DNA from 4 places in the Candidatus Villigracilis affinis genome. Region 1 is predicted to be linked to each of the others. Evidence: riboswitches for the same ligand, from Rfam matches in the RefSeq annotation. Region 1 holds a riboswitch; each other region holds the start of a gene.

Region 1 (8,025 bases):
AAGCCCGCAGTCGGCGCGGCGGCAGAACCAGCTTCTTTGGCAAAGACCGTCTGATAGCGCTCGGGGTCGGTCAATTTTTCGTGAATATACGGCGGCAGAGGGATGTTCCCCACTTTTGGAAAATACGGCTCAACAGGTTCCGAAAAACGAATCAGCCGCTCCGAGCCTTCGAGTATCTCAATGATCTCGGCTTGTAAAAAAAATTCACCATGTCCATCCCCACCAACTTCTACCACAACCTTCTTGCCTACACGCAAACCCTTACCACCCACCAAGGATTCCCATGTCAACACATCGCGGCGGCGCAGCAGGAGCAACTCCACTTTGCCGCCTGTTTCTTTTTTGGCGAAAATTCTCGCAGGGATGACCCGAGTCCTGTTTAGGATGAGAAGATCGTTCGGTTGCAGAAACAGGCCGAGGTCCCGAAAGATGCGATGTTCCACCTCCCCAGAATCACGATGCAATACCAGCAGTCGCGAAGAATCACGCGGCTCAGCAGGAGTCTGCGCGATGGAAGATTCGGGCAATACGTAATCGAAGTCGGATGTTTTCATGGATTGGTGTAAATCTCGGTTTCGGAACAACCTGTGACCTGTATATTGGATGGAAGAGCCGACGGATCAACATTCGCGATGACCTGATCCTGATAATAAGCATGGTCAGCGTCGGCGGAACATTCGAAATTAGCGTTCAGCACTTTGAATGTTTTCGGGTCGGCGTTCGGGATGGCTTGACCCATCCAATATACTGCATTGCCATCACGCGCATAGGGGCTTTCAAGCATTTCAAATGTGGCGCCATCTGCATTTGGAATTATTTCATAAAAGTAAAAGACGTGCCGCTCATCGCGCGAGTAAGCATCTGCAATGACTTCAAAGGAATTGGCATCCGCGCCTTGAATTGGATTGCCATTCACGAAGACAGTCTTTGAATCTTTGAGATAGGTGTGGTAATTCCAACTTCCAATAATAACAAGATGAGATGGATCATCAGAAATGATCCCAGCATTCCAATAAATATGTTTGCCATCGCGGGAGATATTTTCAGCGAGAGACTCAAAATTGGCAGGGTCATCACTGAAAGCATGACCACTGGCATAGACATGCCTGGAATCGCGGGCAAAGGGATGCTGCAATAATTCAAAAGTAGATGGGTCAGCATCTGGGATCTGGCTTCCATCAATGTAAACATGCGAGGCATCAAGTGCATAGGATTGGTCGAGGATCACAAACGAGTCATGGTCTGCACCTGTGATCTCAAATGGCGACGCAAGCCCAAAGCCGGGGTGAAAATAAACCTTTGTGCGGCGGACATAATATCCGCTATCGCTCAGGGAGCCAGGCGGCATATCGGAAAAATACAGATAGCCAATGCCAGCCGCCACCAGTGGACACAGGCACAAAAACACAGCGGCAGCGATCAGATAGGTTCGTTTTGTGTTATTCATAAAATCTCTTTGTTCATATCGCGAATGCGCGGGGCGAGCGCAACCGCAAGATAGATCATCCAAACAATAAGGCCGATGTGCAAGACATCGTTTTCGGAAAACCAAATCCCATTTGCCCACAATGCCGCTGTATTACCCGAAATGAGATAGAGAAAATAAGCGGCAATGGTAAGCCCTAACCACAACCAAGCACCCAATGACACAAGGTCAGCATCCAGTTTGTATTTGGCATACCGCCAGCCGTTGATGGCGAAAAACGCGATCACACTCGGCGCGGCGACAACGAGAAGCAATTCAAAAGAAATCAAAAATTTAACCGGGATAAATGCCCCCGCCATCACCAACCCAAAATAGAAAACCGCATTGATAAGGGCATACATGGAAAGCCACTTCCGCAATTTGCCGTCGGCGCTGGAATGAGCAACGGCCAGCATCATTGCATCAATGCTCCAGACAGAAACGATGAGATAGGCGATCTCCCACCAGCTTGTCCACAGGCAGGCGGTGCGGCCTTCGCACTTGATGGCATAACTGAAGGCTTCATAGCTTGTGCCTGCCAAAAGCGCGCCGAGTCCCCAAAGAAGCAGGGCAATTCCCCACCAGAAGCGGGAGCGTTGTCCATCGCGGATCTTTAGAAAATACAACCCAACGGCGATGGTCAAAACACCCAGCAAATAAACAATGATGGATGTACTCGGCTGAACAATAACCAGCCTGTTGAATTCCAAATAAGGCTGGATCTGAAGCCAGGTTTCAGGGGTTTGTTGCGGGACATACAGGATCGTATCCAAACGCCCACAGGAAGAAAGAAAAAAGAGAAAAGGCAAAAGGAGGAAGAATCGTTTCATGAATTTGCGTGGAAAATGCAGGCTTCCAAAAAACGACTTTACGAAAGCCTTCAAAATTTACTTTTTTAGAAAACGAGAGATGATATTGAGCAGAATGGATAAAACCACCGAAATCAAAATCGAACTCGTGACAGGGAAGTAAAAACTTCCATTCTCCCCTTCAATGCGGATGTCACCGGGCAGGCGCCCGAGCGGAATTCCAAATTTCGCGGCGAAGTACACACCTCCACCCACAAGAAAGAGAATGATTCCGCCGAGCATTAAGTAACGAGCTATTGATTCCATGTTCATTGAGTTTCAAAGTTCACAGAGTTACAAGTTAAAAAATAAACCTTCAAACTATTCAACTTGCAAACCTTCCAATATTTACAACAACCTCTGCTGACCCTGTTCCGTGTAGGTGTACCCCAAATGTTCATACGCCGATTTGGTGGCAACGCGGCCTTGCGGAGTGCGGTCTAAAAAGCCGAGTTGGAGCAAATACGGTTCGACCACATCCATGATCGTGTCCTGCTCTTCGCTGATGGAAGCTGCGATGGTATTCAAGCCAACAGGCCCACCGCTATATTTTTCGATGATGGTCTTCAGAACACGGCGGTCAACATCATCGAGGCCGAGAGGGTCAACCTGCAACAGGTCGAGGGCTTCGCGGGCAACTTTCTGGGTGATGATCCCATTCGCGCGGACCTGAGCATAGTCACGCACACGGCGCAGCAGGCGCAGGGCAATACGGGGAGTCCCACGCGCACGGCGCGCCATTTCAACAATGCCTTCCTTATCGGCTTCCACTTTAAGCATCCCCGCAGCTCGGGTGATGATCTTTTTCATGGCTTCCAGATCGTAGTAATCCAAACGATACACAGCGCCGAAACGCGCGCGCAGCGGAGCAGTGACCAAAGCCAGCCGCGTCGTTGCGCCGACCACCGTGAACTTCGGCAGTTTCAAACGGATCGAGCGCGCCGACGGACCTTTGCCGATGACAATATCCAGCGAGAAATCTTCCATTGCTGGATACAAAACTTCCTCGACCGCGCGCCCGAGGCGATGAATTTCATCAATGAAGATCACATCCCCAGCACGTAAATTGGTGAGAATGGCCGCAAGGTCACCCGCGCGTTCGATGGCGGGGCCAGCCGTCACTTTTACATTGACGCCCATTTCGTTCCCCAGCACATGCGCGAGGGTGGTTTTTCCCAAGCCAGGAGGGCCGTAAAACAAAACATGATCCAACGCCTCGCTTCGTCCACGGGCCGCATCGATGAGAATGGATAGGTTTTCCTTTACCTGATCCTGACCGATCAAGTCATCCAATTTTTGCGGACGCAGGGCGTTATCCACGCGGTCATCGGGTTTTGATTCAGGGTCAAGAGGTCGGGAAGATTTGCTCATAAGGAGATTATACCCTGCGGGTAGAGTCTATCAATAAACAGCAATCAGCTTTCGGTTAAGTGCGAAGCGGTTATTCCGTCAATAATTTAAAGAAATATTCGATGTGCCGTTCCGCGAATTCCACAATGACCACGTCGGGCTTTTCCTTTTCGATCAGGTCTATATAATCGGGAAGTTTCGACGTGCCGTAATGCAGAGAAAAGGTCTTGCTGAAATATGGCTCGATCAACTGATTCAAACATTCGTTGTAAAACGAATCATGCAAAATGACCGCACTGGGCAGGTCGGTTTCTGAATTGACCGAAACGCGCATCTGTTTATTTTCGGCGAACGGCGCGGGCATCACTTCAACATTAGTTTCAAATTTTGGAGTCAGGGTCCATGTCTCTTCTTGCAAGCCAAGCCCCATCGTCTTGGAAATATCGAGCGAGGAATCGATCGTTGTGCCAATTTCAAAATCGGATAAAGAGCGCGGTCGCACTTCGGGATGGCTGATACTGACCATCGAGATGATCTCCGCGGAAGCATAGTACGCCCCAAGGCAATTCCAATGCGCATCAGACTTGAAGTAAATCTGTGAGGTCTGACTGGCTTCACTCAACACAGGACGCAAATCCATGACTTGAATGTTGGTATGCTCCTGCATGTATTGCATGAACTGTTCAAGGCGCGAGGTTTCGCCGAGCACGGGAATTTCATCGGGCATGTACTGCGGGTAGATCGTGTTTTTATCAGGCGGGATGACCACCAGCATGCTCCCGCCGTTACGCATGGCGGCATCGTTGATTTGATTCAAGATCGCTTCCACTTCCTTCAAATTCTTTTTGCTGACGGGGGATGTCTTTTGATAATCGTGGATGCTGAAATCGCCCGAGTAGAACAACCAGCCATCCTTGCCCACGATCCCTTCATTAAAAACCTGGTCGCCAAGTGAATAACGAAAGCCGTTAAATGACTGGATCAATGCCGTCTTCAGAAAAAAACGGTCCGAGATCGTTTTGACTGTCAACTGCGGGCCGAGGAGTTGGGCCAGCAGAATGGCAAAGAAAACAGAGACGAATATTTTTGGATAGAGTTTATCCCAAGTTCCCATTTTCATTTACACGGTCTCCTGAAGTTTCATGGGCAGGCAAACAAGGTCACTCGACTGCTCCGCAGAGAACAAGCGGCTCTGTTCAGGCCGAAACATGTTGAAACTAAAATGTCCCATAAATTCCTGGTTGAAAGGTGGCACTCACTGTGGAGGCGACCGCTGCTAGAAATAGAAAAACGAGTCCCAGATCGTACACCAATTGAAAAAAGAATTTCACAACAGGCTTATCGTTGGAAATAACATCAGCTTTGCTCTGAAACCAATTCCCCAACGGAAGCGCCAGCAAAATGCCAGCAGCGAATGCAAGAAGAAAAGTCGGCTCGATGAACGGCAGTGGGCTGGTCACTTCGAATGGCAGAGGACTTAATCCGCTTGTATCGCCTGCAAGGCGGCGCAGGAAATCGAAAGCAAAATCGGGTGAAGGCGAGCGAAAGAACACCCAGCCAACCAGAATCACTCCCAGCGCATACACATGCTGAACAGGCGCCCAGGCCGTACGCAGTTTTTTTCCAAGGGCTGTGGATTCGAAGATCAAGGCCATTCCGTGGATCAGGCCCCAGATGAGAAAGTTTCTCGTCAGGCCATGCCAAAGACCTGTCAACGCAAAGACGATCAGAATGTTGAGCGGCTGGCCGATCCATTTCAAGCGCCGTCTTTCGAGCGGATAAAACACAAAATCGCGGAACCAGTTTGAAAGTGAGATATGCCAGCGCCGCCAAAAATCACCGATGCTTTTGGATATGTAGGGGAAGTTGAAGTTCTCCAGAAAGCGAAATCCCATCATGCGCCCGAGACCAATGGCCATGTCGGTATATCCTGAAAAGTCAAAATACAATTGCAGGGAATAGCTGATGATAACCAGCCACGCGAACGAGGGATCAATGGTCGGAGATGCCAGTTTGAAGATCGGTGTGACCACCCGTGCAAGCGTATCGGCAATCAAGGCTTTTTTAGCGAATCCGCGGATGTATCGACGAAGACCATCCGCTACATCTGTCGGCACAACTTGAATGTTCTGGATCTGTTCGCGCAGTTGTCGGTGGCGTGTGATCGGGCCGACGGGAATCTTTGGGAAGAGCAGCAGGTAAAAGGAAAAAGCCAGCATGTCCTTTTCACTTGCGGACACCTTGTTGTAGACTTCGAGCAGGTAGGCGATCACCTGAAAGGTGACGTAGGAAAGCCCCAGCGGATATTTAACACCCGTCCATAATTTGAAAACGACCAGAAGCGCAACATTTACAAGAATTCCGAGCCACAACAGGAACAGGGAGGTTCTCTGATCACGCCAACGGTCAATTCCGCGCGCAAGAAAGTAAGCGAAGAGAGTGAGAACCATCATCATGGCAACATAGGGAAGATTTCCCCACGCATAAAACAACAGGCTGCCTGCAACACCGATGATGAGTTTTCCGCGCTGGGGAACGATGAAATACACCAGCATGAATAAAGGCAGGAAGAGAAAAAGAAAGTTGGGAGAATTTATATCCATAAAAGATTTCCGCCCTTGTTGAGGAGGACGATTCGTCGGCGCGATTATAACAATAAACCGCCTCCCAGCTTTCGGTTAAGTGAGAGGCGGTTCCACATCCAAATTAAACAGGGATGACTCAAATAATGGTCATCCCTGAGAAAAGATTGCTCTTCGGCAGCCTGGCGATCATGACCACAAAATAAGGCGTATGATTTTAGATCCAGGGCTTTGCGTCATCAGGTTTCCCTGATTTTGCCTTTCGGAGGTCGGTCGGTCTTGATCAACTGCACAACTTTCATGCGTATGTTGATTTTAGACGCTCTGACTTTGCGTCGCCGTCTTTTGGCGGCTTTGCTTTTGTCGGTAGTCTGGCTGCCATGACTCAGTTCAGCTTTAGGCCCATGACTTTGCGCAACCGGGGTTTCCCCGGTATTGCCTTTTCTCGGAGCAATTAAATTATTGCACGCACAAAAATAAAATTCAATCACTCAGATGTTCTATTTATATAAAATGGAACTTATTGTTGAATAGGTTCCATAAAAGTTACTTCCACGGTCATACCCCACTTCAAGCGCGGATCAGCCTCCTGTACAGCGATGCGAACCGTGTACAGAATGTCGCCGCCCTGCTGGGTGAATGCCTGGCTGATCTCGGTGATCGTGCCTTTAAGTGAAACATCGGGCAGAGCATCGGGCACAAACAGCACCGGCTGGCCTACGCTTAATTTCACCACTTCCAGTTCGGTAATGTCCGTAGTTTCAATGACCCACGAATCGAAATTGGCAATGCTGATCACACGCGTTTCTACTGTGACCTGTTCACCCGCCTTCACACTGACATCTGCCACGATCCCATCAAATGGCGCGGTCAGAACATAGTTGGAAAGCGTGTCCTGGGACGAATCCAAATTGGCTTTGGCAAGCGTAAGCTGATCGGCATTGGGGCCGTCGAGGCTGATCTCATATTGATACTTCGCCTCGGCTTCAACAGCCAGAGCAGCATCGTATCTGGCACGGACTTCATCGCGTTCGCGGATATTATCTTCAAGGTTACGGATGGCCTGATTGAGATCTTCCTGTGCCCGCTCGAGATCATCTTCAGCAGATTTGCGGTTGGAGTTATCTTCGTCAAGGTCCTTATATTTTTCGAAGTCATCCTGCGCATCCTGAAGATCTTCTCTGCGATCCTCAACTGTGGCCTTGTCATCTTCAATGTTATCTTCGATGTTGTCCACGTTCAGATCGTCCCATTTCTGTTCAGCTTCGCCGCGCTTGGTTTGTGCATCCATGTAAGCCTGCCAAAGTCGGGCACGGTCGCCGCTCTCATTGCGGAGAAGGGTATCATAGGCATTTTGTGCGATGACGACCTGCGCTTCGGCCACACCCGCATTTGTCAGCCGCGCGAGGACATCCCCTCTTTTGACGGAGTCTCCGGCCTGCACAAGAATCGCCTCAACGACTCCGCGAGTTTGAAAGGACAGGTTGGTTCCCTGAATCGGTTCAAGGCGGCCCTCCGCCACCACTTCATTGGATGACACCACAGATTCTGCAGGAGCAGGTGCGGCGGTGGGTTGAGTTCCACACGCGGCAAGAGCGAGAGAGAAAATTGTTAGTAATGCAACGATATTCAATATTTGTTTTTTCATGTTTACCTTCTATAGGATTGTGAATGTCTGTGTGAAGTCTCGGCAAAATAGCAAACGGCCTCACAATGACATATTTTTTTATTCGTAAGCCAGTACTTCTCGAATCGTCAGGCGGGCAGCGCTGCGCGCTGG
Region 2 (8,025 bases), on a different contig from region 1:
AGAGAACAAATTGCGAACAGGGTCATTGCGAACCCCAATCCCATTTTTTCACCGAGTGCACCGATCATCAAATTGCCGAACGGTGCGAAACCAAAAAAGGTCAGCGTATATAACCCCATGACCCGTCCGCGAAAGCTATCTTCCACGCGGGTTTGAAGGAGGGTGTTGATCGTGGTGAATTGGACCATGAAGCCAATCCCCAGACCAAATGCCAGCAAAAGCGAAAGCGGATAACTGCTCACGAAAGCAAACGCGATAAGGATCAGCGGAAACGCAATGTTGGTAATGACCAATAACTTTCCGCGCCTGCCATGGCTTACTTGATTCGCCAACAGCAAGGCTCCCATGACTGCACCCAATCCAGACGCTGTATTTACCCAACCATAGGCGATCGCTCCCTGATGAAGAGTCTTCTCTACGAATGCGGGCAGGATCGTGAAATAGGAAACACCAAATATACTGAAGACCAGCGAGAGCAGGATCAATGCGGCGATCTCACGGGTGCCAGCCGCATAGCGCAAGCCGCTGACCAATTGCTGCCACGGCGAAGTGGTCTGTTGTCGGCGTTGATGCGGAGGGAGTTTCATGAGCCATAATCCGGTAAGCACTGCAAAAAAGGAAATTCCATTCAATGTAAAGCACCAGGCTGCGCCGATCACCGCCAGCATCATCCCCGCGATCGCTGGCCCGATGACGCGTGCACTGTTGAACATCATCGAATTCAAGGCGATGGCATTCGGAAGATCCTTTTTTCCCACCATCTCAGGAACAAATGCCTGACGCGCCGGGGCATCGAAGGCATTGACCACGCCCAATAGGGCGGCCAGAATAATCACATGCCACTCTTGAACCACATTTGAAAATGTCAGGGCTGCCAATGCAAACGCCAGAATCATCGCGCCGGATTGAGTCATCATCAACAGGTTGCGGCGTGATACACGGTCCACCACCACGCCGCCCCACGGCGAAATGATCAGCGTGGGAATTGCCGAAGCAAAAGCAACCAGTCCCAGGGTCAACTCTGAATGACCGAGTTGATACACCACCCAACCCTGCGCAATGACCTGCATCCATGTGCCGATATTCGAGATCAACTGTCCGCCAAAATACAATTGATAATTTCGATGCCGCATGGCCACGAAGGTTGTATTGCCATCCGAGGGCGGGGGAGAACTCGAGAGGATCGGTTCAACGGGTTTGGCGGTATCTTCAATGATGGGCTTTCTCATGATTTCACGTACTCCTAAAACTATTCCATGGTTGATGGTTCGTTTTCAATTCATTTGAAGATGACATTGTATCCCCGAATGTGGATGCCGAAATACGGCCCGATCGTGACGAACCTTGGGCCTGCTTCTGCCCAAAGTGCAGAGTCTCCCCGATACAATGACGGTTATGTCCTGGAATTCTGGTAATCCCTTTTTATAGCCAGGAACAAAATGAGTAGTTTTACGCAAGTGATTTAAGTACCGGAACGATTGAGGTAAACTTCTCGTATGACTATACTGTAGATAAGAAAAACGAAAAGGCAAACCTGTCTAAAGGCAGGGACGCAAAGTCATGGGTCTAACGTCACGCAAGTGACCATGACCGCCAGGCCGCCGAATACCACAAGAAACCTCACGTGATTATTTGACCTGGCTTAACATAAGCCGGGTCTTTTTAATCAAATGGCTTGATCGTTTTTCAAAAACGCTGTTCGCTTCATTAGCGCAGATCCGATGAGAATCGGATTTGTCAAAAGGAGATAAGCCATGTTTCGCAATTTCAAAATTCTGTTGATCGTTCTTGTCGTAATCGTTGCCGCGGGAAGCGTGTACGCTTTCGCCGCAACGAATACCGTACCAGACAGCGCCGCGGGGTACAAGGCAAATGTAATTCCTGGTTACACAGTAACCAATATCGTATATGATCTGGATACGACCAACCCAACCCTGGTCGACGCGATCACCTTCGACGTCGCCCCCAGCAGCGGGACAGTTATTGCTGCCATAGCAAAACTTCAGACCGCAACAGGCGGCGCCTGGACAGATTGCACCCTCGTAGCTGGTGTCGCCCCGTCCATGGAAGTTACCTGCACCTATGGCGCTCTCAACCTTATTGATGTTACCGCACTGAACATTGTCGCCAGCAGCACCCTCGACCCGTAATATCCGTATGACACTGACATTTGAATAGCTCATTATGAAGATAGGGTCTGGCCTTGCCAGGCCTTATCTTCATAAATACAATAAACGAACTTTCAAATTCACACATGCTCCTGTAAGCATCTTATGAAACAAACCCAGCGCTGGTCATCCATTTTCTTCAATCTCATCCTGTTTGTGGGACTCATATTTTTTTGGATTACTTTCGCCCCGACCAAAATTGGTGGACAGGCATCCTACGTAATGGTGAATGGCATCAGCATGGAGCCAAACTACCATACCGGTGACCTGGTCATTGTTCGCAGGGCAAAAACATACCAAATTGGTGACGTTGTCACTTATCGCGATGCAGAAATGGGCGCATATGTGATTCACCGTATCGTCGGCATTGAGCAGGGACATTTCGTAATAAAAGGCGATAATAATTCGTGGATTGATGCATCCCAGCCCACCCCTGAAGAAATCACCGGCAAACAGTTGGCTTACTTGCCCAAAGCGGGTTTGGCAATGCAGTGGCTTCGCAAACCCCTTAACCTGTCACTCACCATTGTTTTACTGGGAGGTATTTTTATGTCCAGTCTGATAACCAAACCATCAAAAGGCAAAAAGGGAAAGAATGGCTCATCAATCGGGTTAGGTGGAATGCTTGAGGGCATGCTATACCTGCTGGGGACCCTGTTTATCGGGTTTCTTGGCTTGGCCATTTTTGCATTCACCCGGCCAGCCACGCGTACGGCAGATACCATTCCGTATCAACAGGATGGTATCTACTCCTATACTGCGACTGGATCCCCCGGAGTTTATGACACGGGGATGGTACGCAGCGGGGAACCTGTTTTCCCCCGACTGGCATGTTTTCTCAATATTGGGCTTGCCTATAATATTACGGGGAATCAGCTTCAAAGTTTATCGGGCAGCCAGCAAATGTTTGCACGGATCATAGATCAGCCGAGCGGCTGGCAGCGTACCATCCCATTACTTCCACAAACAGCATTCAGCAGTAATCCATATTTCGGTACGGCCACCTTGGATATTTGTCAATTGGAAACATTAGTAAATTTGGTTGAAAAAGAAACAGGGCTGCGCACAAACTCTTATACCGTTGAAATCGTTACAAACATTGCCTTCACTGCTGTCGTTTCAGGACAAGTGATCTCTGACACATTTGACCCCACACTTGCTTTCAAGTATGACAAAGTGCATCTCTATCTTGCCAATACGAATGATGAAATAGACCCCATGCGCATAACGAAAGAGGGTCTTGCAAATAGCTCCAGCATGCAAGCCAGTACTTTGTCCTTGCTGGGATGGGAGACTACAGTTGACTTTATTCGCTTATTTTCCCTGCTTGGATTAGGAATTTCATTTAGTGGGCTTGCCATCATGGGTCTGTCCATCTTTAATATGACCCGTCAAAACGAAGAGGCGCTCATTCGCTTACGCTACGGCTCAATGATAGTGGACGTTCACGAAAAAAGCCTGGAATTTACCTCCGCCTTGATCGATGTCACCAGTATGGATAATCTTGCCAAACTTGCCGAACGACAGGGGACCATGATTCTTCACATGACCCGCAATTTCCTGCATTATTATTTTGTGCAGGATAATAGGGTGACATATCGCTACGTGATCAGCATGGGGAGGAAGGGTATCGTCGAAAACGAGTCGAGCCATGATGAGGCATTAAGAACTGCTCCTGATCTTGAACAATATAACCTGCCTGTGAAAGAACCTGTACAGCTAAAAATGCAAAGGCATTGGACGAATGTCCATAGAAAGAATGGTAGAAGGCCAAAACCAATTCAAAATGAGGTGTTGGAGCCTGCTGTCAATTACGGGAAAAATACGATTCGGGAGAATTGGTCAATTGCTGAAAAAGAACCTGAATATGTCATTCATACAGGTGAAATTGAATTTGTGATGACTCAGCCGGAGACGGAAATGTTACGAAAGATCAAGTTGTAAAAACCTTCCTTGCTTGATTTTTTGAAATTCATTTCATCTGCCGAAGAGATGAGCGCGCAGGTTGAAGAAGTCACTGCTTCGGCTCAATCACTGATGGAGATGGCCAAGTCATTGCAGGGGACCGTACAGCAATTCAATCTTGGAGAAGCGATGACACCCGCATAGTTTTTGGACGAATTACCACCCGCGTCAAACCCGACCTGCAACCTGCCGCTGAAAAAAATGCCTGTTCCTCCCCGACGGTGTATCAGTGCTGCACATTTTTATCGTGTTTCTTTTTAAGCTCACTTCAATATTTCTTTTACAATTGCTTCGAGTGGGTTGTCTTTGGTAAAGATTTTTGCTGACTTAATTTCTTTCGAAGTTAATTTCTCTTTCAATTCAGCGGCCATTTTTTCAGCGCGGACTCTTGTTTCCTGCATGATAGCAGGATGATCAATGCAGATCAGAAGCAGTTGGAGGGCATACTGATGATCCGCGTGTTTTGCATGCGCGCTGGCAATGCCAACGATCGCTTCCATGGCGGTGATCATTCCATGGGTTTCCATCGAGAGCCGCAGGGACTCGTGCCAAAGGTGTTTGGCTTCTGAATCATTTCCCAGGGCAAATGTGCTTTGCCCCATTTCCGAAAGAAGTCGTGCCATATCCCAACGGGCACCAAGTTCGGTGAAGATCTGCAGACTCGAGCGGAACAAGCCGAGCGCTTCCGCATGTTTTCCCTGTGCCTGTTCCACCAGCCCCAATCCGCGATATGAATTTGCTAATCCCGTACGATCTCCAATTGAACTATTGATCGCCAGGCTTTCTTCCAATGCTGCGTAAGCATCATCGTATTTACGTGCCGCCATCGCGCCCAGGCTTAGCGAGGTGAGTCCAAACGCAGTGAATCGCTGGTCGCCTGTTTTGCGCCACGCTTCCACAGCGGATTGAAATTGTTTGTGAATGTCATTTGCTGTGCCTGTCATAAGGTTGATGCCAACCACCTCAGTCAGGCATAAAGCTTCATACCATTGATCGTTAATATCCCTGGCAATTTGTAGCCCTTCCATGAATAGTTTCGATGAGCCAACAAGATCACCTGTAATGATCGTGATGATTCCCATGAAGGTCACCGCTTCCACTAGAATCCGAGGCTCATTTATGGAACGCAGAATTTCAAGACTGCGGGTAAGCATGGTATGTGCTTGTTCATATTTTCCCATCCGAAATGCGAATAGCGAACGGGATGTAAGCACATGCGCCAACGCCACCTGCTCCGTTCTGGAAAGCGATGACTTCGTTTCCAAAACATCCTTCACCCGCCCGAGATAATCCAATCCTTCCTGTGCCCAGCCCAATGTATCCAAAAATGTCGAATAGGCGCGCATGGTCATTTCGATCAATGCAAATTCTTTGTGGGCAAGCGCCCATTCCAACGCACTGCGGATATTGTCAACATCGGCGATTAATTCAGTAAGAGCTTCGCGCTGGATGGAACTTCGCAAAGGCACATCCTGTTGACTCAAGAAAGCCATGAAATATTGACCGTGACGAGCCGCCGCTTCTTTCTTAACTTTAGGATGGTTCTCCAATTCTTCAAGAGTGTACTGTCTGATGATTTCGTGCAGATCGTACCGCCCTGTCCCACTTCGTCGGATCAATGATTTTGTGACCAACGCCGAGAGCGCTGGGAGAGTCGCATTTGCAACCTGCTGCGCCGCCTCGCGCGAGAATCCTCCCTGAAAAATAGAAAGCCGAAGTAAAACGTTTTGCTCTTCTTCGGGGAGCAATTTCCATGAATGGTCGAAGACTGCGCGCATGGAGCGGTGACGTGGCGGCAGATCCTTTGCAGAGACAGATAGAAAATCCAAGCCGTTCTCGATCTCTTTTGCAATTTCGTCGCAAGTGAGAGTCCGCACCCAGGCTGCGGCGAGTTCGATTCCCAACGGCATTCCATTCACCAACTGACAGATGCGGACGATGGCAGGATAATCTTCCGTCGTAGCATCGAAACCCACATGAGCACGGCGGGCACGTTGCAAGAACAACTCCACAGATGTGCCTTCCATGTCCGCGTTTTCAGGGATGGGCAAGCCGTGAACTTCAAATATCCATTCACCTTGCAAGCCCAATGACTCTCGGGATGTGACCAGTAGTTTTACTCTGGCCGCTTGTGCCAGCAATTCAGAGAAAAGCTCGGTAACTGAAGAATCGCCAAGCAGATGTTCGAGATTATCGGCAAGCAGGAGAATGTTTTTTTCTTTGAGATAGTTGAACAGTTGTAATTTGGGGTGTAGAGAACTTTCACCCTGCAACATAAATCCAATCGAATCTGCGATGACGGGAACTACAAAACGGGATGACTGAATTGGCGCAAGCGGAATGAAGTAAACACCATCTTCAAAACCAGCCTGACATTGTGACGCGGTTTCTATCGCGAGACGTGTCTTGCCAATGCCGCCTGGACCAACAATGGTCAACATGCGGCATTGCAGGTCGTTCAGCGTCTTGCTGAGTTCGTCCACTTCATGCTGACGACCGATCAATGGTGTCGGTAAAACGGGGAGATTGACGTGAGGTGAAGAAGCGGCTTGGGCCGGGGAAATGTTTGGGTGGGCAACCCGCTTCGATACGGGAGAGAGGCGTTCAGTCGTCAATTGACCGCGCGCTACTTTGATAAATGTCCCCCGCTCATCCAATGGAATATCCAGACAATTTGCGATCAGTTCTGCAATCTGCATGGAAGGTCGGCGCTCGCCGTCTTCGATCTTGCGAAGCATGGCGACAGAACAGCCGACGCGATTTGAAAACTCCTCGCGCGTGAGTTTGCGATCAGTACGCTGTCCACGAAGCCATTCGCCAAATGTATCCATGTAAAAAAATTGTATCACTTTTTGTAACACTGAATTGTTACCTGCAAAGCCTGCGCGGGATGTTTAATGTGGGCATGAAAAAGACTTCACTTCAAACCAAACCTTATATGCTCAACGATGGAGAACAAAGATTTGAGTCGTTGGGAGTGCTGGTCAGTATTATGGCGAGCGCAGAACAGACAGGAGGTGCATTTAACCTATTCAATATATTGCTCCCGCTTGGATACGAAACGCCGCTTCACATCCACTACGCAGAAGATGTGGCGATCCATGTGTTGGAAGGCGCACTTGATATTTTTTGGGGCGATGAAAAACAACGTGCAGAAGTTGGATCGTTTTTCTTCCAGCCGCGCGGCACACCGCATGGATTTCGTGTGATTGGAACAGCGCACGCGCGAATATCGTACATGACCGTCCCATCAGGTTTTGATGAATTCGTTATCGCATGCGGCAAGCCCTTTAATGATCTTGAAGCGATGATGTTGGAAGCTCGCTTCAAAATAGAAACCTTGGGTTCGTTACCAGCTTTAGATAAGGAGAAAAAATGAGTACTTTTTGGAAATGGACAAAGAAGATGCTGACTGGTTTGTTGATACTTATTTTAGGTTTGAGTGCGTTGACCTACGCTGCAGGCATGTACGCAAAATCGAAACTCACGCGCGAGAATCTGCCATCTGGTCAATTGACCGATGTCGGCGGCTACACCATGCACTTGTATTGCATGGGAGAAGGCAGCCCAACTGTGATCCTTGAAGCGGGCTTGAATGACTTCCATGTAAGTTGGTCAAAGGTGCAAGCGGAGATCGCAAAGGATACGCGAGTCTGCTCGTATGACAGGGCAGGCCTGGGTTGGAGTGAGGCGAGTCCTCATCCACGCACGAGCGCGGTTATGGCGGAGGAACTTCACACCCTGCTGACGAACAGCGGTATCGAAGGTCCCTACATTTTGGTGGGACATTCCTTCGGCGGGATCATCGTGCGCCTCTTTGCACAGAGCTATCCCGATGAAGTGGCAGGCATGGTGTTGGTGGATTCCGCTCATGAGGAGCAGGTATCGCGCA
Region 3 (8,025 bases), on a different contig from region 1:
ATCGTGCGCAATCTGCCGTCTTCATGCTGCGCGGACAAATGGGCTCTGGCTATACCCCGCCAGCTGTCACAGGCATCTTTGGCGATAACTGGACTGGTTTCGAATGGGCGCAACCGTGGGCGGAAGGCATGTATCAAGAAGGCTTAACGCAAGGCTGCCAGAGCAGTCCGTTGCTGTTTTGCCCCGCGAATCAACTTCCGCGTGTGGAGGCCAGCATCTTTGGTCTGCGCATGAAATATGGTGTGGGTTACGCTCCTCCCGCCGCGAGTGGGACTTTGTTTGCTGATTTCCCGCCCAGTGACCCAAGCTACTGGGGCATTGATTGGGCAGAGCAAGCCTACCTGGATGGTCTGCTCCCCGCCTGCGGCACCGACAGCGGCACAGGCAAACCGATGTTCTGCCCAAGTGAATTGGTGAATCGCGGCTGGGGCGCGTACTTGATCGTCAAAGCCAAGAATTTACCGACGCCGTAATTCATTCTCAAATATTACAAATGACAGCCACCTTTATATAGCAGGTGACTGTCATTTGTACACTATAGGAGGAAAAAACTTTGTACTGCAGGAGGTTACATTAAAATAACAACGATCATATGTTGCCTATATTATTGTGCTTTTAAAAATAATTTCAATACATGAGGAGATAATATATGAAAAAATCAGTTGTGAAATCTTTAGCGGTCTTTCTGGTTTTGATAGCATTAACGTTTAGCACTATTGGATCTACTCCTGCCCATGCCGCTACCACTTGGGTTGTGACTAGCCTTGCGGATGATGGCAGTGATATTACTGGTGCATGCCCTGATGCTACGGCATGCCGACTGCGACGCGCTGTGGCTTTGGCATCAGACGGCGATACCATTACTTTTGCATCAAGCCTTTCTGGACAGACGATTTACCTGGCTGCTGATTTAACCCTCTCTAAAAATTTAACGATTGATGGTTCTTCTCTGGCATCACAAATTTCGATAAGCGGTGATACTGGTAACAATGGGGGAGCTGATGTACGAGTGTTCACTATCAATTCTGGGATTATAGCCAATTTGAATAACCTGATAATTACGAAAGGGAAATCCCCTGCGTTTGGCGGTGGTGGCATCTTGAATTATGGAACATTGACGGTTAACAACAGTACAATTTCGGGCAGTAGCGGTACTGGAAATGGCGGTGGTGGTATTCTAAATTGGGGTGGTATGTTAATAGTTACGAATAGTTCCATAATAAATAATCCGGTAGGCGGCGGTATTATCAGCTATAACGCTATTGCGACAATATCAAACAGCACGATATCTGGTAACTCTACGACAACCTACGCTTCCGGGGGAGGTATTTGGAACTATGGAGCAATGACGATCACTGATAGCACCATCTCCAACAATGTCGCAACATCTGCTTCAGGCGGCGGTATTTATAATAATAGCGGTGTCTTAATAATTGATAGTAGTGTCATTGCAACTAACACTGCTGGAAATCCAGGTGGAGGCATCTATAACCTTGGCACGTTAACAGTGTCTGATACAACTTTTTCTGGCAATTCAGGTACCAGGGGCGGCGGTTTATACTCTGGTGCTAGCGGTACAATGACTGTAAAAAATAGCACGTTTTCAAATAACATAGCTACTTTGGAAGGAGGTGGGGTTTATTCACAGAGTGGAAATGCTTCCATCATAGCAAACAACACTTTCTTTGGTAATTCTGCGTCATCAAATGGCGGAGGTGTTTACATTGGTAATACACTAAGTATAGTTAATAGTACTTTTTCAAATAACTCTGCTTCCTCAGGAGGTGGTTTATATAATACCAGTACATTGAATTATGCTAATAATATTGTTGCTAATTCAACCTCTGGTGGAGATTGTGTTCAAGTTGTTGGCAGTATCGGTACGAATAAGAACAATTTGGTTGAAGATGCATCGTGTTCGGCTTCCTTGAGCGGAGATCCCAACCTTGGTTCGCTCGCAGATAATGGCGGCCCTACACAAACAATAGCATTAATCACAGGCTCTCCTGCAATTGATGTAGGAGATACAGCCACTTGTTCTGCGGCTCCGGTTAATAATTTAGATCAACGTGGTGTTACTCGCCCACAAGGCGCTCAATGCGATGTTGGGGCATATGAAGGCTCAATCACTTCAGGTACTACCTTTGTGGATGTGCCGACTACACATCCTTTATATAAGTATATTCAAGCTCTGTACGATGCGGGCTACACCGCAGGCTGCTCCAGCAGCCCGATGATGTTCTGCCCCGATACGATTTTGGACCGTGCGCAATCCGCCGTATTCATGCTGCGCGGACAAATGGGCTCTGGCTATACCCCGCCAGCCGTCACAGGCATCTTTGGCGACAACTGGACTGGTTTCGAATGGGCGCAGCCGTGGGCGGAAGGTATGTATCAGGAAGGCCTGACCACAGGCTGCCAGAGTAGTCCGTTGCTGTTTTGCCCCGCGAATCAACTTCCGCGTGTGGAGGCCAGCATCTTTGGTCTGCGCATGAAATATGGCGTGGGCTACGCTCCTCCCGCCGCGAGTGGAACTTTGTTTGCAGACTTCCCGTCTAGTGACCCGAGCTACTGGGGAATTGATTGGGCCGAGCAAGCTTATCTGGATGGCTTGCTCCCCGCATGCGGCACAGACAGCGTTACTGGCAAACCGATGTTCTGCCCAAGTGAATTGGTGGATCGTGGCTGGGGCGCGTACTTGATCGTCAAAGCCAAGAATTTGCCCACACCGTAATTTTCAGGAGTGAAAAATGACAGTCGCCTTTATGGATTGGGCGGCTGTCATTTTTGGATTTGCGTTGTTCCCATGAACTTTAAATACGCGGCGGCGTCTATAGCATGGAGGAATCCATGAAATCAACCATTGAACTGACACTTGTACTGGGAATGGTCTTGACCACCTGCCAATCGAATCCCACCTTTGTTGACACATCGCCTCTTTCTTCCCCTCAGCCTGCTGACACCTTCGACGGGACTCTCTCCACCCCTCAAATTGCTCTTACACATTCCTCTACGCAGGAGATTGCCGTGCAGGCATCCCGGAATGACTTGAGCCGGCGATTGAATATCAATGCCGATCAGATCACAGTAGTGAATGTTACAGAGGTAACGTGGTCTGATACCAGTCTGGGTTGCCCGCAACCGGGCATGGTCTATGCCCAGGTACTGACACCCGGCTACATGATACAGTTGAAAGCGAATGAAAGGATCTATACCTATCAATCTGACACGAAGGGAAACGTTGCGGAATGCGGCGGGCCTGAATTTCCGGTCACGCCGGGAGAAATCCAGGACGGACAACCTTGGATGCCTGTTCCATGACGATGACAAAATAAAAAGAGCCTGCCTCACACGAGGCAGGCTCAATGTTACAGAAGCAGGCTACTTCTTTGGTCCCTTGTTTGTATATGTGAAGTCGTATGTATAGGGAGCATAGGATGTGGTGCCTTCCGGCGCATCGAAGGTAACCAGCATGGCAACCTTGGTGGACCACTTCAACACCTTGTTCAGTTCGAAGAGGCCCTGTTCGGTTACGTGGTTCAACTTCATGCTGACCACCTTGTACTCATTCCCCTTTCCAACAGTCTTCATGCCGATAAAGGTTACGGTGTAATCATTGTTAACCGGCAGATAGTAGGTGAGATCATGGAAAGCCGCGGTGTTTGAGCCGTCGGAGATCAGCGTACCATCCACATAGACGTTGTCTATGAACCAACCGTCATAGTAGGTTCCCCAATCGGTTACATAGCGGAATGCAACCAGAATATTCTGGCCGTCGTACGCGCTTAGATCATAAGACATGTTAACCCATGTGCCGCTCCAGCCGGTGAGGCCGGGCAGGTTGGCAATGACGGTTGGATGAGCATTGGGGTCATGATCGGAGGTGGTATAGGCGTTGGCGAGGCTTGCCCAGGTGTATCCGCCGTCGGTTGAGACCTGAACGAAGCCATAATCCCAAAGCTCTTCGGTATCGTAGTAAGTATCGAAGGTCAATGTACCGCCGCCCGTCGTTTCAAAGATGGCCCAATTATCCAGCAAATCGCCCGCACCGCCCCATATCACAGCGCCGTCTGATGTCCAGCCGGTTGGGAATGTGCTATAAGCGATCCCGTTAAAAGTGAATTTGCCAAGAGCCTTGGGGTCGCCGTTGACCCAAATGTAATCGGTGCCCCATGGCGGCGCGCCGGGGGTATTGAAGGCTTCGAGATTTGGCGCGGCTGGTGTGCCGATATTCAGTGGCGCAAAGTAATAGCTCAGTTTTGGATCGACATTATAGAATTGATAGAGCCCGCCGCCGGGGTTCTTTGAGTTAATCAACATTGCCACGGACCAATCGTGGAAAATGTCGGCGAAACTCTTTTGAATGTTGAATGCGGCCAGTGTGGAGTTGATACCGCTGATCCCATTGCCCTCATCATGGAATAGAGCTTGGGTGAACGGCTTGCCATATTTCTCCAGGAGATAATACTGGAACAAGTAAGCCTGACCATAATCGGTCAATATCTCCAGATCGCCCTGGTCGCCCCAAACCGTTAGCGAATTCTCGGGCCTGGCCGCGGCGGCATCCACATGACCCTGGACAGCGATACCGTACCCGGTCAGATACTCGGCGAGATTCGACATGCCTTCATTGATGAAATTCTCCTCATCCGAGTCGTAGTCACTGTGCAGCAGGTGTTGATATTCATGGGCAAAGACGCCTTCATAAAGATAGGGTCGTGTGCCGTTTGGCCCGGTGCGATTGACCCAATCGTAGGCATCAATTGTCATCACATTGCGGTCAAAATAGGCTTCATAAGAAGGTGAGTAGAACCCTGCGATGTAGATGGGGTAATTCGGATCGAAATAATTCTCATCGCGGACGTTTGAAACCAACACCACCTGGCGGCCAGCCGTATCGGAGTAGTATCCGGGCGGGAAATATCCCCAGGCTTCAAGCAGGGAATATGCCCCATCATGTGCGGCGGGCATTCCGAAGAAGGATGTCTCCTTCGGATACATATTGTTCTCAAACTGTCCAAGCATATACTGGGCTTGTTCACAAGTAATTTCTGGGGTAGGGCGCGGATCACCCGCAGGCCATGCCAAACTGCTTTGCACCCAAATTTGAGCCAGCGGTCCCTCGGCTACGAGATAATAGTTCGTAAATCCATAGGCGCCTGTCACACTGTTTAATCGCATCCAGGTCTTGGTAGCCAGGACGCAACTCGTATAAGGCGTATTGCTCGAAAAGCCCGCCTCTTTTGCCGCATCTTCCGGTGTGTTGCTGATGATATCTGGGGTTGCTGGCATTTCACGGATGACCGGGCCGGCATCCATCGGGCTGTAGTCGATTGGTTTGGGCGCGGCAGATGCAGTTCCGGGCATGACGGCGATCGTCAATGCTAGTATGCCGATAACGGCAAGGATCTTTCTGTTCATCAGATTCTCCTTATGTATATATATTTGAACAAAAACGATATCCCTTGCATAGAAGCGGTTTATTTCTTCGTTTCACCTCCGTGATGGTTGTAAATGGAAATTAAAAACTGCCGAAGTAAAAACCTTTCGGCAGTCTGGCGGTCTATACGTGTAGACCCATGACTTTGCGTCCCCATCTCGCGATGGGTTTGCCATTTCGAGGCGAATCCCTACCTCTCAAGCAAATGCAAAATAACTCTAAATGTGTTTTTATATTACAAGGTTTGGACGGTAATTTCAAGTGATAATTTGCAATGTTTCCGGCAGCGCCTGATCTCTGATTACAGCGAGGTTTTGTATCTATTTCGATAATGATTGTCGCAATGATGCAATTCCGCGTGTAGTGAGTGGAGGTTGGATATTTTCTTAACTGCGCAACCTGTGGTCAATTGCGGCTGGGGTGCGTACTTGATCGTCAAAGCCAAGAATTTACCGACACCGTAATTCGAAAAATCAAAATATCTGTACTGGCAGGAGCCGTGAGTCGTTCTCACGGCTCCTGTTGTTAGTCGTCTGTTTTCGGTGGGGATTGTGTACCTATGAGCCAATACCGCCCAATCCATACTTGATATTTGATTTGATAAATCGTATAGTGATTTAAGGGCGGAAGTGAAGTTGTCACATAGTGAACCTGGGAGGGTTTCCATGTTTAATAAAAGTTTGACTCTCTTCATATTGGGCGGTTTGTTGTTGTCGTTTCTAATGAATCCAGTGATGGTTGGCGCAAGTGAAACAGGGGAAATTCCTCAATTGGTTGCCAATGGAGTGGGAGACTTTGCGCCGCTGACCGCTGGTAGTGAGATGGGACCCATTTCGGCGGGGTTGAACCATACCTGCGCACTGACTTCCTCGGGCGGGGTGGCATGTTGGGGAAATAATATGTCTCAGCAATTGGGAAATAACATGATGACTCATAGCCATGTTCCAGTAATGAGCCAACTTATCAGTGGAGCGAGCGCCATCGCAGCTGGGGGGATGCACGTCTGTGCATTGACCACGACGGGTGGGGTGCTGTGTTGGGGGGATAATAGCGCGGAGCAGTTGGGAAACATCACGCCTTTCTGGTCAACTTATGAGCCAGTGAGTGTGTTTGGGCTTTCCAGCGGGGTGAGTGCCATTGCGGCAGGACACTGGCATACTTGTGCGTTGACCACAACCGAGGGAGTGATGTGCTGGGGAAGTAATGGGGATGGTCAGTTGGGGAATAACTCAAATGTCGGCGGTTACACCCCAGTCAATGTAAGCGGACTTTCCAGCGGGGTGACTGCCATTGCTGTAGGTGGAGGGCATTCCTGCGCGTTGACTGCAACGGGCGGAGTGATGTGTTGGGGAAGTAATAGCAATGGTCAATTGGGGAATAATAACTCCAATAACCCAAGCCCAATCCCAGTCAACGTGGTTGGGCTATCCAGCGGGGTGGTTGCCATTGCTGCTGGTAGTTCTCATACTTGTGCGTTAACTGCGCTTGGAGGCATAAAATGCTGGGGTAATAATCAATTTGGACAATTGGGCAACAACACATTTGCTGATGAAAGCCTTCTGCCTGTGGATGTGGTGGGGCTTCCCAGTGGCGTGGTTTCCATTGCTACGGGAGAACATCATACCTGTGCGCTGACTTCAACTGGGGGGATGATGTGCTGGGGCGATAATGACAATGGACAATTGGGAAATAATTCATTGACCGTCAGTGCTGTTCCGGTGAATGTATCTGGTTTATCGAGTGGAGTTAGTTACATGACAGGAGCACGTTGGCATACCTGCGCGCTGACCTCAGACGGCGGAGGCATGTGTTGGGGGGCGAATGACTTTGGTCAATTGGGGGATGGAACAGATATCAGAAGCCTTATCCCAGTGTATATATCAGGTATGGCTCCTGTTCCCACCATATTCACAGATGTACCATCCACGTATTGGGCGTGGGAATATATCGAGCGATTGTATAACGCCGGCATCACCAGCGGATGCAGTGCCTCTCCGATGATGTATTGCCCGAGTCAACTGTCACCCGCGCCCAAATGGCCATCTTCATTTTGCGCGGCGTGCACGGGAGTTCCTATATTCCTCCAGCCGCAACTGGAACTGTCTTCACGGATGTCCCACTCGGTTCCTTCGCCGCAGATTGGATCGAACAACTTGCGTCAGAGGGAGTCACTGCTGGATGTGGCGGTGGAAACTATTGCCCGGATGCAACCATCACCCGCGCCCAAATGGCGATCTTCCTTTTGCGTGGTGAACATGGAAGTTCTTATGCTCCTCCTGTTGCAACAGGAACGGTTTTTGGGGATGTTCCGCTTGGTTCCTTTGCAGATGCATGGATCGAGCAACTCGCGGCCGAAGGTGTCACCAGCGGATGCGGCGGCGGCAACTATTGTCCTGATGCCAATGTGACACGCGCTGAAATGGCCGTCTTTTTAGTCAGAGCATTTAGTTTGCCGTAACAAATGAACTTGAAGCAAAAAGAGCCGCGAGATTCTCGCGGCTCTTTCTTTTTACCTATTACCTATTCACTCAAACTTCCTACAACCCCGCAGCCTTCTTCAGAGCCTCAGCCTTATCGGTGCGTTC
Region 4 (8,025 bases), on a different contig from region 1:
AGGAAGCGTGATTCGCCAAAGAATTGGTTGTATAGCGTCGTGCCGGAAGGCGTACCGATCGGGGTCTGGTCATGATTTCCGGGGGCAATGCCATATGGCATTCCATACGGTAAACCTGTCGTAAGCGGGTTTTCGATCGTTTGGAAGAACTGGTCGGCACGCTGCCATTCAACGATGAATTGGTCGCCGTGCTCCGTGCAGTCGCCCAATTGGGTCACAAACTGAATGTTGTAGGCCGCCTTATTATTCACGACCCACTGGGTTTGCGTATCCATGATTGCGGGAGTCCCGCCGTTTAACGCACTGGTGTAATACTGGGTATCCGGAATCGCGATGATGGAGAAATCAGCGCCAGGCGCTGAATTTACCGGGCGTCCGTAGAACTGCACGGTCAGATTGCCGCCATCGGGGTCGGAGACATCCACAGACAAGGTGGGAGATGTCGAAGTGCCGGTACTGTTATCGGCCGGGCTGACAAGCGTCGGGGCGTTTGGAGCCGTGTTGAAGGTGGCATTGAACGGCGCGCCGGGCGTGATCCAGCTATATCCGCTGCCAGTTACGGTTCCCGTGATCGTCGTTCCAGCGGTCCCGCCCACCACTGCCCCACTTCCTTCGTTCAATCCCCAGCGCGCAACCAACCCGCTCACTGGAGAACTGATCTGATTATTAACATCGCTCATGATCTGCGCCTGACTGCGGGCTGTATTCCAAATACGAACCTCATCCATGGCGCCGTCGAAGAATCCATTTGCCGTGTTGGTGGAAGTGAGCATGGTTGCCAGAGCAGTGGCAGAGTTATTCGCTGCGTTAACGGGCTGGCCCACCAACACATCCGCTTCAAGATTACCGTTCAAATAAAGTTTCCAGCGGCTTCCATCATAAGTGACGGCCGCGTGGTACCAAACTCCGTTTTGAATTGTTGTGGTTCCATAAACCGGGTGATTCAATCCCAATTGACCGCCACCTGCGCCTTCTTCAAAATCAGCACAGAGTACATCCAAAGCATCATCAATGCACAAAAGATAATTCACATCCACGTTGCTATTTTCAGCTTCAGGAGCACCGTTGGAGATGAGCGGGATCGCATTGGGAATGCCGCCCGTGCCTGTTGTATTTGACGCGCCAGTTCCATCGCGGCGGAACCAGCCCTCAAGGGTGAATTGCGCCATGTCGAGGGTATTGGCATCGCCAAAAGTAACGTAGGAATGCGCGGTGCCAAAATCCAATGCGCTTGCATTTTCAGCAAGTGTGGTAACGCAAGAGACGTTGCTATAACCTGATGGACCAACGGCATTCGTGGCACGTACGCGATAGCAATACTGGATGGCAGGGAAAACATTTGTATCTGCAACTGTAGTGACGTTTTGACCAAGCGTGGTCAATGGGCTGAACGGACCCGCAACAGCGCTTCCGATCTCAACCTCGAAGCTGGTCTCGTTATTTGAGTTATCCGTCCACGTGAGATCGACTTGATAAGACGATGACGAAGTGGCGCTCAACCCCGTGGGGTCAGCAGGCGCTACAAGCACGAGATCAAATGGAGCTCCGGGAGTAATCCAACTGTAGCCGCTTCCAAATACCGAACCATTCACTGTGGTACCCGCCGAGCCATGGACACTTGTACCGGCATCTTCATTCAGGCTCCAGCGCGCAAGCAAGCCGGTTTGGGCAGTTGAAATCTGCGCATTGGCATTACCTTGAATCTCCGCCAAGGTGCGTGGATAATTCCATATTCTCACTTCATCCAGCGAGCCATTGAAATATCCCTGCGTGGTGTTTCCATTTGACTCAATGGAAGTACCCAAGGCAACCGGGGGAATACCCACTGCATTCGCAGGCTGACCCACCACCAGCGATGCTTCCAACAGGCCATTGAGATACAGCTTCCAAGTTGTGCCATCGTATGTGGCTGCGGCGTGATACCAGGTTCCATTGACAATGGGAGTCGTTCCACAAACAGGATGGTTCTGGCTGGGCACGGCTCCAGATGCGGCTTCTTCAAAGTCTGCACATAATGTATTGGTAGCAGAGTCGATGCCGAGGAAATAATTGATGTCGGCGTTTGCATTTTCGGCTTCGGCTGTGCCCTTGGTGATCAAAGGAATCGCGGAGGCAATGCCGCCTGTCCCGGTATCAGTGCCTATGCCCGCGCCATCGCGACGGAACCAGGTTTCGAGCGTGAAGGTGCTGGAATTCAGGCTGGCCGAATTCGCAAATTTTGTATAAGCATTTGCACTGCCTAATTTCAAAGCCGCGCCGCTTTCCGTCAATGTGGTGGCACAGGAAACGCTGCTATAAGCAGATTGTCCACCTGCATTGATCGCACGCACACGGTAACAATACTGCGTGAGCGGCAGGGCAGTGCCATCGGAGTAGGAGGTGGCGTTTAACCCCGCGGTTGCCACATAACTGAACGGCCCGGCAATATTCGTCCCGCGCTCGATCTCAAAACCAACCTCATTGCTTGAATTATCCGTCCAGGTGAGGTCAACTTGATTGCCAAAGGAGGCGGCGGCATTTAATCCACTGGGTGCGGCGGGAATGCTGAAATTGATATTGAACGGTGCGCCCGGCGTAACCCAACTGTAACCGCTGTCGTTGATCGTGCCATTCACGCTTGTTCCTGCAGATCCATTAATAGCCGTACCGGTATCTTGATTCAAGCCCCAGCGGGCGATCAACCCGGCCTGCGCCGTGGTGAGTTGAGCATTGATCGTGGCAAGGATTTCCGACGGGGTACGCACGTAATTCCAAATACGCACCTCTTCCAGGGTGCCGTTGAAGAATCCCTGGGTTGTGGCGCCATCCGATTGAATGGATGTGCCAAGTGAAACGGGGGCGATATTCATATCGTTGGCTGGCTGGCTCACGGTTAAGGATGCTTCGGGCATTCCATTCAAATATAAATGCCAGGTTGTTCCATCATAGGTTGCAGCGGCGTGATACCAAACCCCGTTTTGGATCGCTGTCGTTCCGCAAATGGGATGGTTCAGACCGGGGGTTGTGCCAGAGGCGGCTTCTTCAAAGTCTGCACACAGTGTATTCCCGCCTGGGTTGATGCCAAAGATGTAATTGATATCCGCAGTGGCGTTTTCCACTTCGGCGGTACCTTTTGCGATCATGGGCTCAATAAAAGTCCCGTTAGCGCCGGTGGTGGTTGCGATACCGGTTCCATCTCGGCGGAACCAGGTTTCGATGGTATAGGCAGGCGTATTCAAGCTGGATGAAGTCGGGAAAACCACATAAGCGCTGGCATTGCCGAGTTTCAGCGCCTTTCCGCCTTCTGCCGGAGTGTTTGCACACGACACATTGCTATAAGCAGACTGTCCGCCTCCGCTCACTGCACGCACGCGGTAACAATACTGTGTAAGCGGGCTGACGGTTCCATCTGCATGAGTAGTTATGTTGGTGCCAACACTGGTCAATGCGCTGAATGGACCAGCCGCATCGCTTCCGCGCTCGATCTCAAAGCTGGTTTCGTTATTCGAGTTATCCGTCCATGTCAGGTTGATGTTGGAACCGGATGTCGCTGTGGCATTTAATCCTGCTGGCGCGATAGGTGCGCCGATGACGATATTGAATGGCGCACCAGAAACCCAAAGTGGATTATTCGTCAGTGTGCCATTAAACGTACCAACAGAGCTGGCAATCGCGGCACCAGCGCCTTCATCCATGCTCCAACGCGCGCTCAAGCCGCTTCCGCTTGTCAATTGCGAATTGATATTTGTTTGGATCTCTGAAAGGGTCAGAGCGCGATTCCAGATACGAGGCTCATCCATGACCCCAGCAAAATATCCCTGAATGGTAGTGCCATTGGAACGAATGGAAGTTGCAAAGGCAGTTGGGGAAGTCGTTGCACTGGCAACGGGCTGACCCACTGTTAACGAATTTTCCAAAACCCCGTTCAGGTAGATCCGCAATGTTGTCCCGTCATATGTCATTGCGGCGTGGTACCAGGTATTGTTCACGATGACCGTTGTTCCTGAGATCGGATGATTCAGGCTTGGAGCAGCCCCGCCTGCACCCTCTTCAAAATCGGCCACCAGCACAGCAGAGGACGCATCAATACCCAGGAAATAGTTAATATCTGCAGCGGCAGCTTCGCTTTCCGACGTTCCCTTTGTGATCAAAGGAATGGCAGATGTAATTCCACCGCCGCCGGTCGTGACGCCAACACCTGCACCTGTGCGTTTAAACCAGGTTTCGATCGTATAAACAGGCGACGCAAGGGAATTGCCCGTTCCAAACGTAACGTATTGATTGCTTCCATTAAATTGCAGTGCCGCCCCTTGAGCAAGAGAAGGCGTTACATCCACTTCCGCGGAATCAACCGACTCATTAGCGGATGTATCAACCGCCCGCAGGACATAATAGTAGGTTGTGTCATTGGTCAGGCCTGCATCCAGATAAGTTAATGAAGTCAGCAGGGAAACATTGACCTTTGTATATGGCCCCCCCGCGATTGTGCCCCGGTATAAGTTGTACCCGGCAAAGTCAGAATCAGAACTGGCCGTCCAGGACAGGTTGACGTTTCTACTATATGAACTGGCAGTTAAACCCGTCGGCGCAGCAGGAGGGATATTATCCGGAAATCCTGTTACCCAGGTCGGGCCATTTACCAGTGTGCCATTCTCCGCAGTGGGGATGGCTGAATCATTGACAATCGTACCCGTGCCTTCATTTAACCCCCAACGCGCAAGCAAGCCGCTGCCGCTGGCGAGTTCAACAAACCTGTTTGTTTGAATTTCATTTTGAGGTAATGCACGATTCCAGACTCGAGCCTCATCGATTGTACCGGCAAAGAATCCTGCGCCAAGCACACCGGCAGAATTTATCCCGGCCGCCAAACCGGGATGCTGGTAACTGGTGGATTCCGGAGTCGCATTTGGGCATGCCACAACAGCGGCATTTAATGCATCAAGATTGCCATCAAGATAGATTGACCAACAGGAACCTGTATAAGTAACCGCAATATGATGCCACTCACCGACGGGGACCAACGTAGTTCCCCAAGCTGGATGATTTGCGCCCCCAGCAGTATCTTCAAAATCCACGCCTACAAACCCATCGGCGGTGATTCCCATGAAATAGTTTGTGTTCAAGTTGGCCGGATTCTCCCCCTCCCCCATGCCTTTGGTGAGAACGGGGTAAATACCATTCGGTCGACCACCGCCCCCGTCAAAGCCGTTCGTGCCTGTGCTCATGGTAAGTCCACCGGCAGCGCGCTTTACCCAGGCTTCGAGTGTAAAAGATGTTACTCCCAATCGGTTCAGGTTACTTGCGGTTGTACCCGAGCCGTCATTTAAACCCCAACGACCAATCAGCCCACTGGTTGGAGTTAAGATTTCAGAATTCATACCTGACTGGATCTCGGCCTGTGTACGAACGACATTCCATACACGCACTTCATCCAACCTTCCTTGAAAATATCCTGCGGGTGTACCAGCAGAAGTCAACGCAGAACCGATGGCAGCATGCTGTATGCTGTCAGAGCGTGGGAGGACATTGGCGCCTAGATCCGATGTTCCATCTGCAACACCGTCCAGGTATAAGGTCCATACTGCACTGACACTATCGTAACTTACCGCGGCATGATGCCATGCGTTTGTGGTTATCGTGGTCAACCCGATAATGGGGTGATTCGCCCCCGTGGCGGCATCCTCAAAATCAGCCGCCAGTTTTCCGCCCTGGATCCCAAGATAATAATTCGCATCCACGTTGCTACCGTCGGCCTCATTACGTCCCTTGGTAATTAAAGGATAAACCGCGGTCAGGCCTCCCCCGCCTGTGGTTCCAGTTGTTCCACCGCCCTGCCAATAAAACCAGGTTTCGAGGGTAAAGTTTGTAACACCTAATTCTGGTGCGGCACCAAACGTCACATACTGGCTGGTCCCATTAAATAATAGCGATGAACTGCCCAGCCTGGAGTTGGCTAATGTATTCCAAGCAGGAGTACCCGTCAGTGTACCTGGAATAGAGCGGGTGTTTCCAAATGTAACATGTTGATTCGTACCATTGAATTGCAAGGCTGTTCCAGCAGGGGCAGCCAGCACGCTTTGCACTGGAATACCTAAAGCACTAAACAGCATACTTAATATCGCAATGCAAGAAAACACACGAGCTTGGAATCGATTGTTCATCATGCCTCCACCTATTTAGAACATAAAGGATAGTTTATATCTGAAAACAAAAAAACCAGCCATTAGGCCGGTTTCGCTATTTGCTCCTCAAGGATATTCCCTTCCATGTATGTTACTTTCGGAGCATGAAGGTAAAGCGACCAAATTAGATCCCTGAATCATCGCAGCCAATTGACTCAACAACCTTGCAAAAATGCAAGGCGATTTGTATTAGTATACAGATTTACAAACTGATTTCAATTAGGTAGTTCTTCCCGGTTTAATAATCAAATGTCATAACCGTTTTGGGAGCGATTTGGCTGTCTGAAAAGCTTTTCCAAGCCGCAAAACTGTCTACCAGGCGGAAAGTGAATAGATTGCCATCCTTGCCTTCATGGGTACGATGCCTACAAGCGATTTGTTGAGTAAAATGAGCATACAAGAAACGAATCCTGTCGAAAAAGGTCTAAACCATGAGAACATTCCGTCCCTTCCCCCAACAAAACACACGCATTGGTTTGTTGGGCGTCGCATTCGATGAAAACTCATCCTACATGCGTGGTGCGGCGCTGGCTCCGCAACGGATCCGTGAGGCGTTTTTCTGCGACTCGTCCAATCAGTGGACGGAAGATGAAACCTATCTCGGTGCGGATAGTATCTTCGCGGATGCTGGCGACATCACACCGTCGCAGGCGGATATGCCCATTGAGACCGAGCAGGCCGCAGGTCGATTGTATGAAGCGGGGTTGAAGGTCATGGCATTCGGCGGTGATCATTCGGTCACATATCCGCTGGTGAAGGCGGCTGCGAAAGCTCATCCGAATTTGAGCATTTTGCATTTCGATGCCCACCCCGACTTGTACGATAACTTTGATGATAATCCGCATTCACATGCCAGCCCGTTCGCGCGGATCATGGAAGCGGGTTTGGCGAAACGCCTGGTGCAGGTGGGCATTCGCACCATCAACGGACATCAACGCGAACAGGCGAATCGCTTCGGCGTGGAAGTGCTGACGATGAAAAATTGGCAGGATGTTTTCAACATAAATTTCGATTCACCGCTTTATATCACCTTTGACATGGATTGCCTTGACCCTGCATTTGCGCCCGGCATTTCGCATTGGGAGCCGGGCGGGCTTTCCACACGTGAGGCATTGAGCGTGATCCAGTCACTGCAGGCAAACATTATCGGCGCGGATGTGGTGGAGTTGAACCCAACACGGGATCCCTTGAATATGACCGAGATGGTGGCGGCGAAGGTTTTCAAAGAGATCGTAGCAAAGATGCTCATGAGGTAGAATCGGGCTTACATCCTCTTTCATAAGGAAACCGCTTATGTCTCAATCTGATTCATCCAGCACGGGCGCAAAACAATATTCATCGCTTGAAGAATTATTCAGTGTGATGAAACGTATGAGTGACGATCCGCTGGCAAAGGCTGGTACCAATATCGTCATCAGCCGCGGCAATCCGAAGGCCAAATTGTTGATCATCGGTGAAGCGCCGGGACCCGAGGAAAATATTCAGGGAAAGCCTTTTGTGGGGCGCGCAGGCCAGATGCTTGATAAGATCCTGCAAGCCGCGAACTTCGACCCTGAGCAGGATGTGTACATCACCAATTCCGTTTTTCGCATGCCGCCCGGTGAGGATGGAAAGAATTTCCGCAAACCCACCGATACCGAAACCGATTTTTATCGCCCGTATGTTTTTGAGATCATCCGACTGATTGATCCGTTCGTAATGCTGCTGACGGGAAACGTGGCCAGCTATTCCATTCTGCGCAAGACAGGCATCACCTCCCTGCGCGGAAAATGGACCGAGCTTCAGGGCCGCTGGATCATGCCGATCTTTCACCCATCCTATCTACTGCGAAATCCATCCAAAGAGCCTGGCTCACCCAAAGCCC

Evidence for each region. A riboswitch is a leader RNA that binds a small molecule or an ion and turns the genes downstream of it on or off. The one in region 1 is predicted to bind cyclic di-GMP.
Region 2: it holds a riboswitch for cyclic di-GMP, as region 1 does, so the genes downstream of both, IPI86_RS18305 (hypothetical protein) here and IPI86_RS22455 (MBOAT family O-acyltransferase) in region 1, are expected to answer to the same signal.
Region 3: it holds a riboswitch for cyclic di-GMP, as region 1 does, so the genes downstream of both, IPI86_RS15615 (choice-of-anchor J domain-containing protein) here and IPI86_RS22455 (MBOAT family O-acyltransferase) in region 1, are expected to answer to the same signal.
Region 4: it holds a riboswitch for cyclic di-GMP, as region 1 does, so the genes downstream of both, IPI86_RS18350 (LamG-like jellyroll fold domain-containing protein) here and IPI86_RS22455 (MBOAT family O-acyltransferase) in region 1, are expected to answer to the same signal.

The regions. Positions count from the first base shown of each region.
Region 1 is NZ_JADJKT010000039.1:234,260-242,284, forward strand. It holds gene queA (tRNA preQ1(34) S-adenosylmethionine ribosyltransferase-isomerase QueA) at 1-554, opposite strand, end outside; gene IPI86_RS22430 (DKNYY domain-containing protein) at 551-1,447, opposite strand; gene IPI86_RS22435 (hypothetical protein) at 1,444-2,295, opposite strand; gene IPI86_RS22440 (DUF2905 domain-containing protein) at 2,353-2,586, opposite strand; gene ruvB (Holliday junction branch migration DNA helicase RuvB) at 2,662-3,684, opposite strand; gene IPI86_RS22450 (hypothetical protein) at 3,755-4,783, opposite strand; gene IPI86_RS22455 (MBOAT family O-acyltransferase) at 4,881-6,266, opposite strand; cyclic di-GMP riboswitch class I at 6,419-6,515, opposite strand; cyclic di-GMP riboswitch class I at 6,608-6,695, opposite strand; gene IPI86_RS22460 (HlyD family efflux transporter periplasmic adaptor subunit) at 6,766-7,893, opposite strand; gene IPI86_RS22465 (FtsX-like permease family protein) at 7,972-8,025, opposite strand, start outside.
Region 2 is NZ_JADJKT010000036.1:653,901-661,925, reverse strand. It holds gene IPI86_RS18310 (MFS transporter) at 1-1,229, opposite strand, end outside; cyclic di-GMP riboswitch class I at 1,518-1,606, shown strand; gene IPI86_RS18305 (hypothetical protein) at 1,755-2,150, shown strand; gene IPI86_RS18300 (signal peptidase I) at 2,274-4,112, shown strand; gene IPI86_RS18295 (hypothetical protein) at 4,122-4,277, shown strand; gene IPI86_RS18290 (tetratricopeptide repeat protein) at 4,397-6,964, opposite strand; gene IPI86_RS18285 (cupin domain-containing protein) at 7,039-7,512, shown strand; gene IPI86_RS18280 (alpha/beta hydrolase) at 7,509-8,025, shown strand, end outside.
Region 3 is NZ_JADJKT010000036.1:101,148-109,172, reverse strand. It holds gene IPI86_RS15630 (cellulase family glycosylhydrolase) at 1-473, shown strand, start outside; gene IPI86_RS15625 (choice-of-anchor Q domain-containing protein) at 650-2,734, shown strand; gene IPI86_RS15620 (hypothetical protein) at 2,851-3,321, shown strand; gene IPI86_RS15615 (choice-of-anchor J domain-containing protein) at 3,382-5,421, opposite strand; cyclic di-GMP riboswitch class I at 5,547-5,624, opposite strand; gene IPI86_RS15610 (S-layer homology domain-containing protein) at 6,106-7,848, shown strand; gene metK (methionine adenosyltransferase) at 7,978-8,025, opposite strand, start outside.
Region 4 is NZ_JADJKT010000036.1:682,471-690,495, forward strand. It holds gene IPI86_RS18350 (LamG-like jellyroll fold domain-containing protein) at 1-6,143, opposite strand, end outside; cyclic di-GMP riboswitch class II at 6,197-6,318, opposite strand; gene speB (agmatinase) at 6,593-7,417, shown strand; gene IPI86_RS18360 (uracil-DNA glycosylase) at 7,455-8,025, shown strand, end outside.